DNA from 4 places in the Bacillus siamensis genome. Region 4 is predicted to be linked to each of the others. Evidence: riboswitches for the same ligand, from Rfam matches in the RefSeq annotation. Region 4 holds a riboswitch; each other region holds the start of a gene.
The links. Region 4 has a riboswitch for thiamine pyrophosphate ahead of thiC (phosphomethylpyrimidine synthase ThiC). Riboswitches for the same ligand answer to the same signal wherever they lie in the genome.
Positions count from the first base shown of each region.

Region 1: linked by a shared signal. The riboswitch ahead of thiT (energy-coupled thiamine transporter ThiT) and the one ahead of thiC (phosphomethylpyrimidine synthase ThiC) in region 4 are both predicted to bind thiamine pyrophosphate.
Region 2: linked by a shared signal. The riboswitch ahead of ABDB98_RS06865 (ECF transporter S component) and the one ahead of thiC (phosphomethylpyrimidine synthase ThiC) in region 4 are both predicted to bind thiamine pyrophosphate.
Region 3: linked by a shared signal. The riboswitch ahead of ABDB98_RS07895 (acetylornithine deacetylase) and the one ahead of thiC (phosphomethylpyrimidine synthase ThiC) in region 4 are both predicted to bind thiamine pyrophosphate.

Region 1 covers NZ_CP155579.1:2,891,182-2,896,113, forward strand. Annotated here, with positions in the region: rRNA gene ABDB98_RS14235 (23S ribosomal RNA) at 1-1,158, opposite strand, end outside; rRNA gene ABDB98_RS14240 (16S ribosomal RNA) at 1,333-2,882, opposite strand; TPP riboswitch at 3,312-3,412, shown strand; gene thiT (energy-coupled thiamine transporter ThiT) at 3,512-4,093, shown strand; gene ABDB98_RS14250 (flotillin family protein) at 4,124-4,932, opposite strand, start outside.
Region 2 covers NZ_CP155579.1:1,288,652-1,293,583, forward strand. Annotated here, with positions in the region: gene ABDB98_RS06850 (STAS domain-containing protein) at 1-297, shown strand, start outside; gene ABDB98_RS06855 (energy-coupling factor transporter transmembrane component T family protein) at 342-1,103, opposite strand; gene ABDB98_RS06860 (ABC transporter ATP-binding protein) at 1,078-2,715, opposite strand; gene ABDB98_RS06865 (ECF transporter S component) at 2,702-3,301, opposite strand; TPP riboswitch at 3,482-3,595, opposite strand; gene ABDB98_RS06870 (glycosyl hydrolase family 18 protein) at 3,744-4,932, shown strand, end outside.
Region 3 covers NZ_CP155579.1:1,537,388-1,542,319, forward strand. Annotated here, with positions in the region: gene sigE (RNA polymerase sporulation sigma factor SigE) at 1-395, shown strand, start outside; gene sigG (RNA polymerase sporulation sigma factor SigG) at 536-1,318, shown strand; gene ABDB98_RS07890 (ABC transporter ATP-binding protein) at 1,446-2,243, shown strand; TPP riboswitch at 2,248-2,356, shown strand; gene ABDB98_RS07895 (acetylornithine deacetylase) at 2,430-3,710, shown strand; gene ABDB98_RS07900 (YlmC/YmxH family sporulation protein) at 3,771-4,022, shown strand; gene pgeF (peptidoglycan editing factor PgeF) at 4,175-4,932, shown strand, end outside.
Region 4 covers NZ_CP155579.1:848,460-853,391, forward strand. Annotated here, with positions in the region: gene ABDB98_RS04400 (Type 1 glutamine amidotransferase-like domain-containing protein) at 1-661, shown strand, start outside; TPP riboswitch at 711-821, shown strand; gene thiC (phosphomethylpyrimidine synthase ThiC) at 944-2,716, shown strand; gene ABDB98_RS04410 (FAD-binding oxidoreductase) at 2,760-4,115, opposite strand; gene ABDB98_RS04415 (FbpB family small basic protein) at 4,369-4,554, shown strand; gene ABDB98_RS04420 (ABC transporter substrate-binding protein) at 4,551-4,932, shown strand, end outside.

The sequences.
Region 1 (4,932 bases), 1.9 Mb from region 4:
CTCGACCAGTGAGCTATTACGCACTCTTTAAATGGTGGCTGCTTCTAAGCCAACATCCTGGTTGTCTAAGCAACTCCACATCCTTTTCCACTTAACGTATACTTTGGGACCTTAGCTGGCGGTCTGGGCTGTTTCCCTTTCGACTACGGATCTTATCACTCGCAGTCTGACTCCCAAGGATAAGTCATCGGCATTCGGAGTTTGACTGAATTCGGTAACCCGGTAGGGGCCCCTAGTCCAATCAGTGCTCTACCTCCGAGACTCTTACCTTGAGGCTAGCCCTAAAGCTATTTCGGAGAGAACCAGCTATCTCCAGGTTCGATTGGCATTTCACCCCTACCCACACCTCATCCCCGCACTTTTCAACGTGCGTGGGTTCGGGCCTCCATTCAGTGTTACCTGAACTTCACCCTGGACATGGGTAGATCACCTGGTTTCGGGTCTACGACCACGTACTCATGCGCCCTATTCAGACTCGCTTTCGCTGCGGCTCCGCATCTTCTGCTTAACCTTGCACGGGATCGTAACTCGCCGGTTCATTCTACAAAAGGCACGCCATCACCCGTTAACGGGCTCTGACTACTTGTAGGCACACGGTTTCAGGATCTATTTCACTCCCCTTCCGGGGTGCTTTTCACCTTTCCCTCACGGTACTGGTTCACTATCGGTCACTAGGGAGTATTTAGCCTTGGGAGATGGTCCTCCCGGATTCCGACGGAATTTCACGTGTTCCGCCGTACTCAGGATCCACTCTGGAGAGAACGAAGTTTTGACTACAGGGCTGTTACCTCCTATGGCGGGCCTTTCCAGACCTCTTCATCTACCTCGTTCCTTTGTAACTCCGTACAGAGTGTCCTACAACCCCAAGAGGCAAGCCTCTTGGTTTGGGCTGATCCCGTTTCGCTCGCCGCTACTCAGGGAATCGCATTTGCTTTCTCTTCCTCCGGGTACTTAGATGTTTCAGTTCCCCGGGTCTGCCTTCTCATATCCTATGTATTCAGATATGGATACCACTCCATTACGAGTGGTGGGTTTCCCCATTCGGAAATCTCCGGATCAAAGCTTGCTTACAGCTCCCCGAAGCATATCGGTGTTCGTCCCGTCCTTCATCGGCTCCTAGTGCCAAGGCATCCACCGTGCGCCCTTTCTAACTTAACCGTTAAAAAGAATCACTACGTGATATCTTGCATTACAATTGAATGTGAATTACTTCTGTTATCTAGTTTTCAAAGAACATTATCTCGAAGAATCGAATGATCCTTCAAAACTAAACAAGACAGGGAACGTTCTGTTTATAAGACCCGAGGTCTTATATTCCGTTAAAATCCTTAGAAAGGAGGTGATCCAGCCGCACCTTCCGATACGGCTACCTTGTTACGACTTCACCCCAATCATCTGTCCCACCTTCGGCGGCTGGCTCCATAAAGGTTACCTCACCGACTTCGGGTGTTACAAACTCTCGTGGTGTGACGGGCGGTGTGTACAAGGCCCGGGAACGTATTCACCGCGGCATGCTGATCCGCGATTACTAGCGATTCCAGCTTCACGCAGTCGAGTTGCAGACTGCGATCCGAACTGAGAACAGATTTGTGGGATTGGCTTAACCTCGCGGTTTCGCTGCCCTTTGTTCTGTCCATTGTAGCACGTGTGTAGCCCAGGTCATAAGGGGCATGATGATTTGACGTCATCCCCACCTTCCTCCGGTTTGTCACCGGCAGTCACCTTAGAGTGCCCAACTGAATGCTGGCAACTAAGATCAAGGGTTGCGCTCGTTGCGGGACTTAACCCAACATCTCACGACACGAGCTGACGACAACCATGCACCACCTGTCACTCTGCCCCCGAAGGGGACGTCCTATCTCTAGGATTGTCAGAGGATGTCAAGACCTGGTAAGGTTCTTCGCGTTGCTTCGAATTAAACCACATGCTCCACCGCTTGTGCGGGCCCCCGTCAATTCCTTTGAGTTTCAGTCTTGCGACCGTACTCCCCAGGCGGAGTGCTTAATGCGTTAGCTGCAGCACTAAGGGGCGGAAACCCCCTAACACTTAGCACTCATCGTTTACGGCGTGGACTACCAGGGTATCTAATCCTGTTCGCTCCCCACGCTTTCGCTCCTCAGCGTCAGTTACAGACCAGAGAGTCGCCTTCGCCACTGGTGTTCCTCCACATCTCTACGCATTTCACCGCTACACGTGGAATTCCACTCTCCTCTTCTGCACTCAAGTTCCCCAGTTTCCAATGACCCTCCCCGGTTGAGCCGGGGGCTTTCACATCAGACTTAAGAAACCGCCTGCGAGCCCTTTACGCCCAATAATTCCGGACAACGCTTGCCACCTACGTATTACCGCGGCTGCTGGCACGTAGTTAGCCGTGGCTTTCTGGTTAGGTACCGTCAAGGTGCCGCCCTATTTGAACGGCACTTGTTCTTCCCTAACAACAGAGCTTTACGATCCGAAAACCTTCATCACTCACGCGGCGTTGCTCCGTCAGACTTTCGTCCATTGCGGAAGATTCCCTACTGCTGCCTCCCGTAGGAGTCTGGGCCGTGTCTCAGTCCCAGTGTGGCCGATCACCCTCTCAGGTCGGCTACGCATCGTCGCCTTGGTGAGCCGTTACCTCACCAACTAGCTAATGCGCCGCGGGTCCATCTGTAAGTGGTAGCCGAAGCCACCTTTTATGTCTGAACCATGCGGTTCAAACAACCATCCGGTATTAGCCCCGGTTTCCCGGAGTTATCCCAGTCTTACAGGCAGGTTACCCACGTGTTACTCACCCGTCCGCCGCTAACATCAGGGAGCAAGCTCCCATCTGTCCGCTCGACTTGCATGTATTAGGCACGCCGCCAGCGTTCGTCCTGAGCCAGGATCAAACTCTCCGATAAATGGATCACAGACTAAGCTCACTGCATCCTGCAGTAACGTCTGTGTGATCTGCATCGTGCAGACCTTAGTTTGACTGACTACGCACATCGCTGTGCGATTTATTTAAAACTTTGAATTAACAGGTACGTTTTGTCTTGTTTAGTTTTCAAAGATCATTACCGCTTGTTGAAGCAGCTTTATTATCTTACCACTTAGCTTCTTTTATGTCAACAACTTTTTTCAAATCGTTTTCGAAGCTTTTTGTTTTGTCTGCTGTTCATCAGCGACGTTTAATAATATAACACCCTTTTAAAAGTATGACAATAGTTTTTTTAAAAAAAGTCCCTGTTTATTTTCATTCATACTTATTTCAGTTTCTCTTCTATAGAAAGAATGCTGTCTTGTGGTTTGGTATATTTTCTTGTATAGTAAGATTGAACTAAATACTTGATGACCACAAGGGGAGCATTAAAGCTGAGAGTGAACGTTTTGTTCTGACCCTTTGAACCTGTTAGTTAACGCTGGCGTAGGGATGTGGCAAAGCCAAATGAATTGCAGTTTTGTAAGCAGCGCGCGGACCTTTTCCCATCCTTCCCCGCCCTGCTTTTTTGTTTATCCTTGATACGGTTGTCTGACCAGGGGGAAAACTATGAATCATTCAACACAGCTTGTGCGCTTAATAGAAATAGCGATTATGACCGGAGCGGCCGTCATTCTGGACATTGTGTCAGGTATGTTTCTCCGTATGCCACAAGGCGGATCAGTCTCTATTATGATGATTCCGATTTTTTTGATTTCATTCCGCTGGGGAGTGAAGGCCGGGCTTACGACAGGCTTTTTAACAGGGATTGTCCAGATCGCCATCGGCAATTTGTTTTTGCAGCACCCGGTGCAGCTATTTCTTGATTATATCGCGGCGTTTGCAGTTCTCGGTTTCAGCGGCTTGTTTGCTTCCGGTGTCCGTGAAACGGCATTGGCTAAAAAAAGAGGCGCATTAACGGTGTATGTGATAAGCGGCGTTTTTATCGGCAGTGTGCTGCGGTATGCGGCACATGTGATCTCCGGAGCGGTCTTTTTCGGAAGCTATGCTCCGAAGGGCACTCCGGTCTGGATTTATTCGCTCGTCTACAACGCGACTTATATGATTCCTTCTTTTATCCTTTCAGCCATTGTCCTTATCTTATTATTCATGACGGCGCCGCGGCTTCTTGAATCCAAGCGGGCAAATTGAAACAGCAGGCGGGTTATGCCTGCTGTTTTTTTATCCAGAGCTGCGTTCTTTCTTCGAATCGCTCAGTTCTTTTGTAAGTTCATTTATGCTTTGTTTTATGTTTCCTTTGCCTGAAAAATTCTCAATGATCTCTTTTACATTGATTCCGGAAGATGCTTTTAAACTTTCCTGAAGACCGGCCATTAAATTGGTTGCATAGCCCGTGACTTTATTGGCTCCGCCGTTTTCACCGCTTCCTCCCGTATCAACGACAGTTATTTTATCAATGTTGGAAAGAGGCGCCGAGACTTGCTTCGCATACTCAGGCAGCATTTTCACAATCATATCGAGGATTGCGGCCTGCCCGTATTTTTCGAAGGCTTCAGCAATTTTCTCTTTAGCTTCCGCTTCCGCAAGACCTTTCAGGCGGGTGACTTCCGCTTCGGTTTCTCCTCTCGCCTTTTCAGCCTCCGCTTTAGCAAGACCGTCAATTCTCACGCGTTCAGCTTCCGCTTTGGCCATCGCTTCAATACTATACTGTTCGGCATCTGCTTCTGCGAGCTGCTTCGCCTTTGCAGCTGCGGCCGCTTGTTCTACCGAATAACGGTCGGCATCGGCCTTTTTCTTCACTTCAGAGTCATACTGGCGCTCACGGCGGAGAATTTCTTTTTCTTCCAATTCAATCTGCTTTTGCCGCTCAATAATTTTAATCTGCATTTCCTGCTCTGTCACCTGCTGGCGGGCTTTTGCTGTTTCGAGGTCATATGCCTGGTCGGCATTGGCTTTTGCTGTGTCCTGCTCTCTTCTGTATTCCGCCATTTTCAGCTGATTGATTTTTTCCGCTTCAGCTATTTCCGTCG
Region 2 (4,932 bases), 440 kb from region 4:
CTTGTCGGCAATATTGACACGGAACGCGCCAAATACATTCTTGAAAATACGCTGAGTACATGTGCAAACCGGCTGATTGAGCATCTGTTAATCGACTTGTCGGGCGTAGTGGTTGTCGATACAATGGTGGCGCACCAGATTTTTAAATTAATTGAAGCGCTGAACCTGATCGGCGTTTCGTCCACTTTATCCGGGATCAGGCCGGAAATTGCCCAAACCGCTGTACAGCTCGGCATTAATTTCTCGGATATTACGATTAAATCCAACCTCGCCCAGGCTCTCAATTATCATCAGTAACATACATACAAAACAGGCTGCCGAATCACTCCGGCGGCCTGTTTTTATACAAACAACAGTGAAATGAGACAGCTTGCGCCGAATAAAAGGAGCACGAGCATGAAAAAGAACCAGTCGGCGCGGCGCACAGTAACCGTTCTGTAAAACGTGCGGTTTCGGCTCCCTGTAAAACCTTTAGATTCCATTGCGATCGCTGTGCGTTCCGCCTTTCTGATGGCGCCTGCCAAAAGCGGGATGGTAAAGCGCCTGAAGGCAAAGAGCTTTCCTTTCAGCCCGGAATCAGATGCCGCGCCTCTGATTCTGTGCGCCTGTCTGATAATCAGGATTTCATCTTTCAGAAGAGGTAGAAACCGGAACCCGGCAATCACGCCGTAAGCAAGCTTCGGCGGGAGCTTACATTGCTGAATCAGACTGAGCATAAACAGAATCGGATCGGTTGTGAAAAGAAACATCATCGACAAAGCGGAAAAACATAAAATACGAAACGCGATAGAAATCCCGAGCGCCGCATTATCACTGTTGACGGCAATCGGTCCGAGCTTAAACAACAGATTGCTTTCGGTTGTCGGGACGTTTCCGAATACGGCGGCTGTCCATAAAGATCCGAAGGCAAGAATGACAAACGGAACCGTAAACAGCAGCCATTTTTTAAGCGGCACACGTCCCGCCAAGAGGACGCCTCCGGCAATGATAATATAAAACAAAGCAGGCGTGTACGGGTTATAAATAAACGACAGCATAATGACGCATAACAAAACAGCCGCCGCCTTAATTGACGGGTTAACAGCCTCCAGCCGCAGGTTCATTTCTCCGCCTCCTGTCGTGTTTCATCCATTCATACCGCAGCGGCAAAGCTAAATGCGCCCGCTCCGCGATTCCGATATGATCGGAAAACAATGAGTCGGGCGTTCCGCGGTACACAAGCTTCGTGCCGCAGAGCACAAGGATCGTATCGGCATAATCTGAGACGAGCTCCATATCATGTGTCACCATTAAAACAGCCGTTCCTTCCTTTTGGATCTCCTGAAGCATCAGCATGCACTCACGCGCCGTTTTTGCGTCCTGCCCGAAAGTCGGTTCATCAAGCAGCAAAACTTTCACCTGATGCATAAGCATCGTGGCGACGCTGAGCCTGCGCTTTTGTCCTTGGCTTAAAGAGAACGGATGCTGTGAGGCATAGCGTCTCAGGCCGAACCGGGTTAAGAGCTGAAGAGCTTTCTCCTTTGCGGCTTTACCGTTTTCAAAGCCGAACAGCAGCTCTTGAATGACAGAATCTGTGACAAACTGGTGTTCAGGATTTTGGAAAACATACCCTATCAGCCGCCGAAGCTCTTTTTCCGAATAGGAATCTACCGGTCTGCCGTCTATTTTGATGTCTCCGCTCACAGGGCGGATGAGCTTGGCCGCGGCGGACAGGAGCGTGGATTTTCCGGTTCCGTTAGGGCCGGCAATCGCGGTGATTGACCCTTTTTTTACGGAAAAGCTCACGTCCTGAAAAATGGTGTCCGTTCCTCTTCTGAATGACAGCCCGTGAACACTCAGCGCGTCCTCTGCCGAAAGCGCGGCGGGCCGGGGGCCGGGAAAGGGCGGTACAGGTTCCTGAAACAGTCTTTCTTTGCACAATGTAAAAGGGATGCTGACGTGCTTCTGCAATGAGATCACCCGCGGAATCGGAATGCCGAGCTGCGTCAGCTCTTCAAGTTTTGTTTCAAAGATCGCGTCGGTCTCTCCGTCCATCACCTTCTGACCCGTTCCGTCAAGGACAATCGTCCTGTCTATCCACGGCGCCCAATGATCTAGCTGATGCTCGATAACGAGAAGTCCGAAGCCTTTTTTGGCCTGCAGTTCTTTGATCAGCCGCACCAATTCCCGCACGGAATATGGATCAAGCTGTGCCGTCGGTTCGTCTAAAATAATGAGTTCCGGTTCCATCGCAATGATACAGGCGAGCGCGACCTTTTGTTTTGAACCGCCTGACAGCGAGGCGATCGTCCGTGTTTTCAGATGAGTGATTTCTAATTTTTCCAAAACGTCCTCAATAATTGAGTCCATCTCTTCTTTTGTATATTGCAAATTTTCCAGACCGAAGGCTATTTCATCTTCAACCGTCAGCATGCAAAACTGCTGATCCGGATCTTGAAACACGACGCCGATGGATCGGGCGGCGGGTTCTGACAGGTCCGAAAGATGTGTTCCGTATAAGGAAACGGTTCCCGTTTGAACTGCATCGCAGGCTTCCGGGTACAGACCGTTTAAACAAAGTGCGAGCGAGCTTTTACCGCATCCGCTCGGCCCGAGCAATAAAACCCGTTCTCCTTTGCGGAGCTGAAATGACACGTCTTGAAAAACCGGCTTCTCATCCTGCTCATAAGAAAAGGTAAGACGGCGGGCCGATAGAAGGGGTTCAGATGCCTGCATCTTGGTTCACCTGTTTCTTTTTCTTCTTGAATTCTTTTCCGAGCGCCATGCCGTTCAGCACCCCTGTGTAAGCCAGCGCATCACTGATTGCTTTGCCGAGAAGGCCGGCAAGAAGCGCACCTGAGACCAGGCGGATGAGAAGCATGACGGCTAATAAACCCGGATTCAAAACAGAGTATCCGGAAATGAACAAGTCATAAATGAAGCTCGCAACAGAAGACCCCATACCGGATAAAAGGAGCACGGGCAGGGTATACACCCGCCAGCGTGTCGCAAAAAAGACCGCTTCCGCACCGATTCCCTGCGCGATGCCGATCAGAATCACCATCGGCCCTGACGGATTTCCGAGTAAACACTCCACAAACGCGGCGATGATTTCAGAAACAAGCGCCGCTCCCGGTTTTTGAATAATGTAGGCGGCAATCACCGAGACGATAAACCAAATACCGTAAATCGGTTCGTAGCTCATCCGGCCGAAAAACCCTGCCGCTATATTGCTTGCATGAGTTGATAATAAATAAACGACAGCGAATACAACACTGATGACGGACATGACGACAATTTCTCTCATTTTCCAATTTTTCATTGTGATCTCCTGCTTTCTTATCGGATAGTCGTATGTATGAAAGAGTTGATTTTACGAAAGACGATTGATCGTAAGTTTCATATTGCAGTGTCCTCCCCGTTTTTTAATGAAAAATAAAAAACTGCATATCCGAGGGAATATGCAGCAGCAGAACGAAAACGCATGGAAAAAACCCTGCGCTCCGGTCAATCTGCACTTCCCCACGCTGGTATTATCCAGATCGGGTTATAAGGGATCAAAACACGCCTGCCGCATGTTTTATCTCAGCCGATAACAGCACCCCTAGTGCGTTTCCTATACAGTTTTTTATAATGACATCATCATAGTTGATCATATCTGATTTGTAAACAGCCTTTCTCTAAACAGAGTTTGGAATCGGACCGGAAGATCATTCATAAAGATAAGAAGAGCCCTTTTGATCAAAAGGAAACGGAGGACATCTATGTTTGTTCATACAGTGCAGTCTGGTGACTCGTTATTTTCCATCAGCAGAAAGTACGGATACCCTGTTGACAGCATCAGAAGCGTCAACGGGCTTGAGGAAACGAATATCGTTCCGGGGCAGGCGCTTTTGATCCCTCTTAATGAATATACGGTTCAGCCGAATGATACGTATGCCGTTATCGCAAGTAAGACTTATGTGCCGCAGATGCAGCTGATGCAGGCAAACCCGGATATTCCGCCGAACCGGCTGCGGCCGGGTCTGAAAGTGAGAATTCCGGATATCTCCAACTATTTGGCGGGAACCCTGCAATTTTACGTCATTCGGACACCTGAAGCGGACAGAGAGCTCATTAATGATTTTGCACCCTATTCATCGGCGATTTCTTTGTTTGAATATCATTTTGGCCCAAACGGAGATATCATGAATGATTTAAACGACAGGACCGCGATAGAAACCACATGGCAAAACAGAGTGCGGCCGCTTGCGGTTATCACGAATCTGACAGAAGGAGGGTTCAGCCCGGAATTAGCCCATCAAGTCCTGCAGAACCCGACGGCGAGAACGAACCTCGTCAATAATATCGTCTACCTGACCGTAAGAAAGGGATACGGCGGTGTAAATATTGATTTTGAACGGATCAGGGAAGCCGACCGGGACCTGTTTACAGGATTTCTCCGGCAGTTAAAAACCCGGCTCTCAGAGCATCAGCTCGCGCTAACGATATCGGTTCCGGCGAAAACAAATGAAGCGGTGCCGTGGCTGAGGGGATATGATTACGGCGGAATCGGAGCCGTCGTCGATTATATGTTCATCATGGCGTACGACTGGCACCACGCCGGCAGTGAGCCGGGACCCGTAGCGCCTTTGACGGAGGTCAGAGAAACCATCAATTTTGCCATCAGCAGGGTGCCGAGAAGAAAGGTGATTCTCGGTGTGCCGCTGTACGGATATGATTGGGTGATTCCGTACCGCCCCGGGACGATCGGATCGGCGATCTCCAATCAGCGCGCCATGGAAACCGCCATGAAATATCAATCAGTGATCCGCTACTCTCAGAGGGATCGTTCCCCTTACTTCCGGTATACGGATGAAAATGGGAGAACGCATGAAGTATGGTTCGAGGATGTGCGGAGCATGAGTGAAAAAATGGTTCTCGTGCGGGAATTCGGACTGCAGGCGATCGGCG
Region 3 (4,932 bases), 690 kb from region 4:
AACTCGCAACCTACGCGTCACGATGTATTGAAAACGAAATTTTAATGTACTTGCGCCGAAACAATAAAATCCGTTCAGAGGTGTCCTTTGATGAACCGCTGAACATTGATTGGGACGGAAACGAACTGCTGCTTTCGGATGTGCTCGGCACAGATGATGATATTATTACAAAAGACATTGAAGCCAATGTGGATAAAAAACTTTTGAAAAAAGCGCTTGAGCAATTAAATGATAGAGAAAAGCAGATCATGGAACTGCGATTCGGGCTTGTCGGTGAAGAAGAAAAAACACAAAAAGATGTAGCCGACATGATGGGGATTTCACAATCTTATATCTCCCGGCTCGAAAAGCGGATTATTAAAAGACTGAGAAAAGAGTTTAACAAAATGGTGTAAAATTTTTTCCATCTGACAGTCCTTACTGCTGCAAGGATTGCCGGTGCCGGATGTTTATTTCTGTAAAATGACGGTGCATATTTTTCCCACCCGAGGAGATACTTAACGTTGTACAGCAGCTCCTAGTGGGAGGGAAAAACGTGTCAAGAAATAAAGTCGAAATTTGCGGGGTGGATACCTCCAAATTACCGGTACTCAAGAATGAAGAGATGAGAAAGCTGTTTAAGCAATTGCAGGATGAGGGCGATGATTCAGCGAGGGAAAAGCTTGTAAACGGCAATCTGCGCCTTGTCTTAAGCGTCATTCAGAGGTTTAACAACAGAGGAGAGTATGTTGATGACTTATTTCAGGTCGGCTGCATCGGACTAATGAAATCCATTGATAATTTTGACCTAAGCCATAATGTTAAGTTTTCAACATACGCTGTACCGATGATTATCGGAGAAATCCGCAGATATTTGCGGGATAACAATCCGATCCGCGTCTCGAGGTCGCTTCGCGATATCGCATATAAAGCGCTTCAAGTAAGGGAGCGGTTAATCAGTGAGACAAGCAGGGAGCCGACAGCAGAGGAAATCGCCAAAGTTCTTGAAGTGCCCCATGAAGAAATTGTGTTTGCCCTTGACGCCATCCAAGATCCGGTATCACTGTTTGAGCCGATTTATAATGACGGCGGCGATCCGATTTACGTGATGGACCAGATCAGCGATGAGCGCAATAAGGATACACAATGGATTGAGGAGCTCGCTCTGAAAGAAGGCATGAGAAGACTGAACGAACGGGAAAAAATGATTTTGCGAAAACGCTTTTTCCAGGGAAAAACCCAAATGGAAGTCGCAGAAGAAATCGGCATATCCCAAGCTCAGGTCTCAAGGCTTGAAAAGGCAGCCATTAAACAAATGAATAAGAATATCCATCAATAACGGAGAAAGCCTTTAAACATTGTTTTAAAGGCTTTTTTCGTGCGCCGGTTTACGTTTGCGAAAAAGTGATGTATTCTAATGTGTAAAAGTTTTAAGAAAATTGAAACAAATAAACGGGGGAACTGCAATGATTTTACAGCTGGACAATGTGTCATTAAAAAGAAACGGCCAATGGATTTTGAAAGATATCAACTGGCGCGTTGAGAAAAACGAAAATTGGGTGCTGTTCGGGCTGAACGGAGCCGGAAAAACAGCTTTGCTGAATATGTTATGTTCTTATTACTTTCCCACTTCAGGAGAGATGCAGGTGCTCGGCCATCAATTCGGCAAAACAGAGCTCGGTGACAGGCTCAGAAAAAAAATCGGTCTTGTTTCAGCGGGTCTTCAGCACAAATTATATGCCGCGGATTCTGCTTTTGAAATCGCCCTCAGCGGCGCGTACGCTTCAATCGGGCTTTACGAAACGCCGAGTGAACAAGTGAGGGAAAAAGCGATCGGTCTTCTGAAGGATTTAGGCGCCATCAGTTTCGCGGACAGACGGTATGAAACGTTATCTCAGGGGGAAAGGCAAAGAGCGCTGATTGCGCGGGCGCTTATGGCTGATCCGGAACTGCTGATTTTGGATGAGCCCGTGACGGGTCTCGATTTTATGGCAAGAGAGCAGCTGCTGGATACGATAACGTCGATCGCTGAAAAAGAAAATGCGCCGTCCATCCTTTATGTCACTCATCATGCTGAAGAAATTCTGCCGGTATTTGATCAGGCGCTGCTTTTAAAACAAGGCGAGGTGTTCGCTGCCGGGAAAATCAAGGACATGCTTTCTGACGAGCGGCTTACAGCGTTTTTCGATATGCCTGTCAATGTCTTATGGAACAACGGCCGTCCATTTTTAACGTGTGCAAAAGCGGCATCATCCGTCAAATAAAATCAATTCACCCTGGGGGTGCTGCTGACATGCAGCTGAGAGAGATGTTAGTCTCAACCCTTAACGGACCTGATCCGGATCATGCCGGCGGAGGGAAGCGGTGAAAAAAAGCGGAGGGAAATCCGTTTTTACCCGTTTCATTGGATGAAACGGGTTTTTTTAATACAGCAAAAGGAGAGATGTTCAATGAATCAGCTTGACATGCTGCTGCAGCAGGCGGATAAACGGCGGGGCGATTTAATACATATTGCTGAAAGGTTGATCGCCTTTCCGACACCGGCTCCGCCTGCAAGAAATACAGCAGATGCTCAGAAGTGGGTGGCCGGATTTTTAAAAGAAATGGGCTGCTCGGTCGATATGTGGGATGTGTATCCGGAAGATCCGAACGTAGTCGGTGTTTTAAAAGGGACAGATTCAAGCGGGCATCAAAGCCTGATTTTAAACGGACACATTGACGTAGCCGAAGTCAGGGATGAAGACTGGGACTCTGACCCGTTTCAGCCGCTCGTTAAAGCCGGCATGCTGATCGGAAGAGGCGCCGCTGATATGAAAGGCGGATTGGCGTGTGTTCTTTTTTCTCTGAAGCTGATCCATGATGCCGGCATTGAGCTTCCGGGCGACCTCATTGTACAGTCTGTGATCGGAGAAGAAGTCGGCGAGGCGGGGACGCTGGAATGCTGCAAACGCGGCTATCACGCGGATTTTGCGGTTGTCGCGGATACGAGCAGCCTGCATATTCAAGGGCAGGGCGGAGTCATCACCGGCTGGATAGAATTGAAAAGCAAACAAACATTTCATGACGGCATGAGGCGCAATATGATTCATGCGGGCGGAGGCACATTCGGAGCGAGTGCAATCGAAAAAATGGCGAAAATCATCACTGCCTTGGGAGAGCTGGAACGCCACTGGGCGGTAACGAAAAGCTATCCCGGCTTTTCACCAGGCACCAATACGATCAACCCCGCCCTTATTGAAGGGGGAAGGCACGCAGCGTTTGTCGCCGATGAATGCCGATTATGGATTACCGTCCACTTTTACCCGAACGAAACGCACGAACAAGCTGCGGCAGAAATCGAAGACTATATCAATCGTGTCTCTGACGGTGATCTGTGGCTCAGGGAAAACAGGCCGGTGTTCAAATGGGGCGGGTCTTCCATGATTGAAGACAGAGGAGAGGTGTTCCCTGCGCTGGAAATCGACCCGGACCATCCGGCCGTTTCTGTTCTGGCGGAATCGCACTCAGCCGTCAAACAACAGGAGCCCGTCATCGATGTTTCCCAAACCGTAACAGACGGAGGATGGCTTTATCATGCCGGGATTCCGAGCGTCATATACGGACCCGGCGATTTAAAAAACGCCCATTCCGTAAACGAAGAAGTGTCCGTCGATGAGCTGATGGACTATACGAAAATCATGCTGAGATTTATCCACACCTGGTGCAGCCGCAAAAAAGATTGCCCGATGTGACAAGGTTCAGCCCGGCCGCTCATATAATAGGAAAAAGAACGGGCAAAGGGCGTGATACAAATGATCAGCATATCTGAATTTCAAATAAAAGATGTAGTAAACGTGTCGAACGGAAAAAAACTCGGAAGCATCGGTGATATTGATATTAATGTGACAACGGGAAAAATTCAGGCGATTATTTTAGGCGGCAGCGGAAAAGTTCTCGGTTTTTTCGGAAAAGAAGAGGAAATGATCATTCCTTGGCGAAATATAGTTAAAATTGGGGAAGATGTCATCTTAGTGCGTGTAAACGAACCAAAGGGGGGAGCATAATCCTCCCTTTACTTGTAAAAAGCCGGAAATCTCAATGTTTCCGGCACATTTATTTATCTCATTTTTCAATCAGCCGCTAAACGTATGCTTAAAATTGTGTTAAAATGAGTGGGAAATTCGCTTTTTAATGTTTGTCGAAAGGTTGGATCTTCATGAATACATATCACCCGTTTAGTTTTACCACCCCCTCGGCACTCATGATAGAAGACTGGAACCGTGTGAATCAGCATAACACAAAGGTCATCGCCGGATTCACAACGAAAAACGGCGGTGTCAGCAATCCTCCGTATGAGTCATTAAATACCGGATTGCACGTCCGGGACGAAGCTCATGATGTTGTGAAAAACCGTGAAATCATAGCGTCCTTATGCGGTACTGATCTGGATTCCTGGGTATTCGCCGATCAGACACATGAAAACCGCGTCCGATGCGTGACAGCGGGAGATAAAGGAAAAGGGGCGAGAGACTATTCCTCCGCATTCCGCGGGACTGACGGGCTCTATACGAAAGATACAGATCTTTTTTTGGGCCTGTGTTTTGCAGACTGTGTGCCTTTGTATTTTTATGACCCGGTGAAATCCATGATCGGCGCTGCCCATGCCGGATGGAAGGGGACGGTCAGACAAATCGGGCGCATCATGACGGAACGCTGGGTAAACGAAGAAGGCTCCCGCTTAACAGATATTCAGGCCGTCATCGGTCCGTCCATCAGCGCGGACAGCTATACCGTCGACGACCGCGTCATCAATGAAGTCCGGGCGCTGCCGTTTTCCGCAGAATCCGCCATACGCGAAACGGAAAAAGGCCGGTACCAGCTTGATTTAAAAGAGGTCAACCGCCTTCTTCTGATACATTGCGGCATTCCGGAAGAAAACATTTCAGTCAGCGGTTTATGCACCGAACAAGAGCG
Region 4 (4,932 bases):
CATGGAGCCGGATCATCTTGTGCTGGATCAATATATTTTAGAGCAGTCGGTGCGCTCAAAGCCGAAAGTTTGTTTTTTGCCGACGGCAAGCGGAGATTCGGAGAATTACATCGGCAGGTTTTATCAGGCCTTTCAAAAGCTGGAGTGTCAGCCGGATCACTTGTCGCTGTTTAAACCGCCGTGTTCTGACCTCAGGTCCTTTCTCATGAAGAAAGATATCATATATGTCGGAGGCGGCAATACGCGCAATATGCTTGTCTTATGGAAAGAATGGGGGCTTGACCTTATTCTGCGTGAGGCTTGGGAGAACGGCGTGATTTTGGCTGGTCTCAGCGCCGGGGCGATTTGCTGGTTTGAAGAAGGAGTGACAGATTCAACAGGAGATTTGAGAGAGTTGCAAGCTTTAGGGTTTTTGCCTGGAAGCTTTTGTCCTCACTATGACGGAGAAGCGGAACGCCGGCCGGTGTATCACCGTCTGATTTCAGAAAACAAACTTCAGGAGGGCTATGCCGCTGATGACGGCGCTGCGCTTCATTATAAAAACGGTCAGCTGTTCCGGTCTGTCTCTTCCCGGGAAACAGCAAAAGGTTACAGGGTTTTTGATACTGAAGAAGGCGTAAGGGAAACAGAGCTTCCAGTCACTCTGTTATCTGAATCTTGATAATATACTTTTTTTTCTATGCAAATTATGTTACGATGAAACCGAAATTAATAGTTACTGGGGGTGCCCGTCTGAGCGGGCTGAGAGAGAAGCGGCGGCTTCTTAACCCTTTGGACCTGATCTGGTTCGTACCAGCGTGGGGAAGTAAAGGTTTTATTATTGTTGAGGAAAACAATAATAGTTTCTTTCTGACTGCAAAACCGGGTTCTCCAATGAATCCGGTTTTTTTGTGCTGGTGCTGAGCTTGGTTCTGTTATTCAAATGGATAAGGGAGAGATTTGTATGCAAAATCAATCAGTACAGCAAGCGAACATTTCTATTATGTCGAGTTTTTCAGGCAGTAAAAAGGTTTATGTAAAGGGTTCTTCGCCTGACATACGAGTGCCGATGCGGGAAATCAGCCTTAGTCCGACAACGGGGGCGTTCGGGGAAGAGGAGAATCCGCCGGTCCGTGTTTATGATACGAGCGGACCGTATACAGACCCGGATGTACAAATTCAAATTCATGAAGGTCTGAAGCCGCTCCGCACAAAGTGGATTACAAAGCGCGGCGATGTGGAGGAATATAACGGACGGACCGTGAAGCCTGAGGACAACGGCTATAAAAAAGAGGGCCGTGCCGCCGAATATCCCGGTTTACAGCGGAAGCCGCTGCGGGCCAAGGCAGGGAAAAATGTGACACAATTGCATTATGCGAGAAAAGGCATCATTACGCCGGAAATGGAGTTTATCGCAATTCGCGAGCATGTGTCTCCCGAATTTGTCAGAGACGAGGTAGCCAGCGGCCGGGCGATCATTCCTTCAAATATTAATCATCCTGAAAGTGAACCGATGATTATCGGCCGGAATTTTCATGTGAAGATCAATGCCAATATCGGCAACTCGGCTGTTACATCTTCTATTGAAGAAGAAGTTGAAAAAATGACGTGGGCGATTCGCTGGGGCGCCGATACGATGATGGACTTATCCACCGGGAAAGATATTCATACGACACGTGAATGGATCATCCGCAATTGCCCCGTACCTGTGGGGACGGTGCCGATTTACCAGGCGCTTGAAAAAGTAAACGGCATCGCTGAGGATTTAACGTGGGACATTTATCGAGACACATTGATTGAGCAGGCGGAGCAGGGCGTGGATTATTTCACCATCCATGCCGGCGTATTGCTTCGTTACGTCCCGTTAACGGCCAAACGCACGACGGGAATCGTATCCCGCGGCGGGGCGATTATGGCGCAATGGTGCCTGGCTCACCATCAGGAAAGCTTTCTGTACACGCACTTTGAAGAAATTTGTGAAATTATGAAGACGTATGATATTGCATTTTCTCTTGGAGATGGGCTGCGTCCCGGCTCGATTGCGGATGCTAATGATGAAGCGCAGTTTGCGGAATTGGAGACTCTCGGAGAATTGACGGAAATCGCGTGGAAGCACGATGTGCAAGTGATGATCGAAGGACCGGGTCATGTGCCGATGCATAAAATTAAAGAGAACATGGACAAACAGCTGGAAATTTGTAAAGAGGCGCCTTTTTATACACTCGGCCCATTAACGACTGATATCGCTCCGGGCTATGACCATATTACTTCGGCGATCGGCGCGGCGATGATCGGCTGGTACGGGACGGCGATGCTTTGTTATGTCACGCCGAAGGAGCATTTGGGCCTGCCGAATCGTGATGATGTAAGAGAGGGAGTCATTACGTATAAAATCGCGGCCCATGCGGCAGACCTTGCCAAAGGGCATCCGGGTGCTCAGATCCGGGATGATGCTCTGTCTAAGGCGCGGTTTGAATTCCGGTGGCGCGATCAATTTCATTTGTCGCTTGATCCTGAAAGAGCAATGGAATATCACGATGAAACGCTGCCGGCTGAAGGCGCAAAAACGGCTCACTTCTGTTCGATGTGCGGCCCGAAGTTCTGCAGCATGAGAATTTCTCAGGATATTCGCGATTATGCGAAAGAAAACGGTCTGACTGAAGACGATGCCCTCAATGAAGGATTAAAAGAAAAAGCAAAAGAGTTTGTCGAGAAGGGAAGCCATTTATATCAATAAAAAAGAAAAGATGAGGATGGAGTGTGTCCATCTTCATCTTTTTTTAGAAAAACGGTGACCGGCGAAACGGCGGAATGCTCTGCTCAAAGCGGAATACGTTTTCCGGGTCATACTTCGTTTTGACTTGGCGGAGGCGGTCGACATTTCCTCCGTAATATGTCCGCAGCCAGTTTCTGATGTCTATATCAGGCCAATTTACGTAATCCCCCATCGTTTCTCTTGAAAGAGACATTCTCAGCTCTTCGATCCAGCGGATGTTTTGTCTTTCCTCTTCAGGAGATGTCCAGTTTGTTATATATTCCTGGGCAATGATGGCATCGCGATAGTAGAATGCCGTTTGATCCGGAGCGATCCGTCCGGCCGCCCCGCCGAGAGATTGCTGCCAGACACTGGCGTTTTTATTCGGAGCGTGCTCCAAGTAGTATTTTAAAGCAGAAATTGCGCGTGTGGACAATGGTTTTTCAATAAAGGAGCCTGACCGCTTCATCTTTTGCGGCTCATTGCCTCCCGGGCTGTTAAAAAAGGCTGCCGCTCTGATAAACGGAACTGTCTTGACCATGCCGCTTGTCGGGTTTCCCGCTTTCATTAACGGAGCCAGCAGTTCTTTCAGCTCATTTTTTGTTCCGATAAATTGGCCGAGCGCTTCTATGCGGTTGACTTCTTTAGGCCAAAACTGAATGGATGAAGTAAGCCGGTTATCTGTAAATGGAGCCCAGCGCTGCCACGTATTAAATACCTCTTCGAAATCATCCCAGCCCCAAGTGACAGAAAAAACAGTCACGTACGAGATCGGCACGGCTTTAAACACCATGGATGTGACAATGCCGAAGTTGCCGCCGCCTCCGCCCTGAGACGCCCAAAATAAATCAGGATGCTTTGAGCGGTTGACTGTTATCAATTCAGCACCCGCTTTTTCGTCTGCTGTGATCATCTCGAGTTGGAGGAGACGATCGCAAGTCAGGCCGGCAGCCCTTGTTAAATATCCGATTCCTCCTCCGAGCGCCAGCCCCGTGATTCCCACATTTGCAATGGTTCCCGCGGGAAGAGTCAAGCCGTACCGCCAGAGTGTCCGGTACACTTCTCCCAAATCGGCACCCGCTTCAATCGAGACCAGCCGCTTATCTTTATTCACTCTTATTTTCTTCATTTCACTGAGATCAATGACAAGCCCGTCATTTAACAGGGAAAAATTCTCGTAGCTGTGTCTTCCGCCTCTGATGCGGAAAGGCACGTTATTCTCACGCGCCCATCTCAGTGCATTGACGGCATCATGTTTGTTTTGGCAAAACACAATGATGTCCGGATATCTTTGCAGGCTTAAATTGATATTGGTTCTTGCTTCATTATAGTCGGGGTCATCTTTTCTGACGATGCGCCCGGTCAATGTTGTCTTTTCCACACTCTCACTCTCTTTCATCGGGATCTGTTATTTCTTCTAACATATGCGGAAAAATAAGAGAGTGTATGAGGAAAACCCCCGGAATGAAACGATATTTTAAATTATAGTTGACAGGTAGGGATTGTATGAATTAACATAGTCAGTACATATTTCCAAACGTTGGCTGATCGGATCACCGAAGGCTCTTATCTTGTAAACAGATAAGGGCCTTTTTTTGCGTGAAAGCCATTGGATGAAAGCGGAGGGATGAAAAGTGGCGTTAAAAAAGGCATCACATGTGCGCAAAAAAAGTAAAAAGCGAAAAAAGTACAGAAAACACACATTGAATTTCGAACTGCTTGTGGAGAAAAACAAACGGGAGATTATGAGAAATGAGGAACAGATGGAGCAGATTTATATAAAGATAGATGAAAAGCATGCGGGGGTTCGATCAAAATGAAGGGGAACATTTTGAGGATGAAAACAACGGGCATCATACTCGCGCTGTCGGTATCATTCATGTTATCAGGGTGCGCGTTAGGGAGTGCCGGAGAAGAACCGTCTTCTGCGGCGGATAAAAAACAGGAAACGCGTATCGCCCATGTCAAAACAAAGAAATTTAAAGCTTCTCATCCGGAGGCGCTTCCCGTTAAATCGAAAGCCAGAACGGACACTTTTGTTGCGGGGATTTCCGCGCCGGGGGGAGTGTTTCTGCCGTACTTTTATGAAAACGGATGGGATGGAAATGCGACAGATCCTATTTTTGAACCGTTAGTCAAGCTGGATAAAACGGGTAAGCCCGCACCGGCACTTGCTGAAAGCTGGACTATTTCCAAAG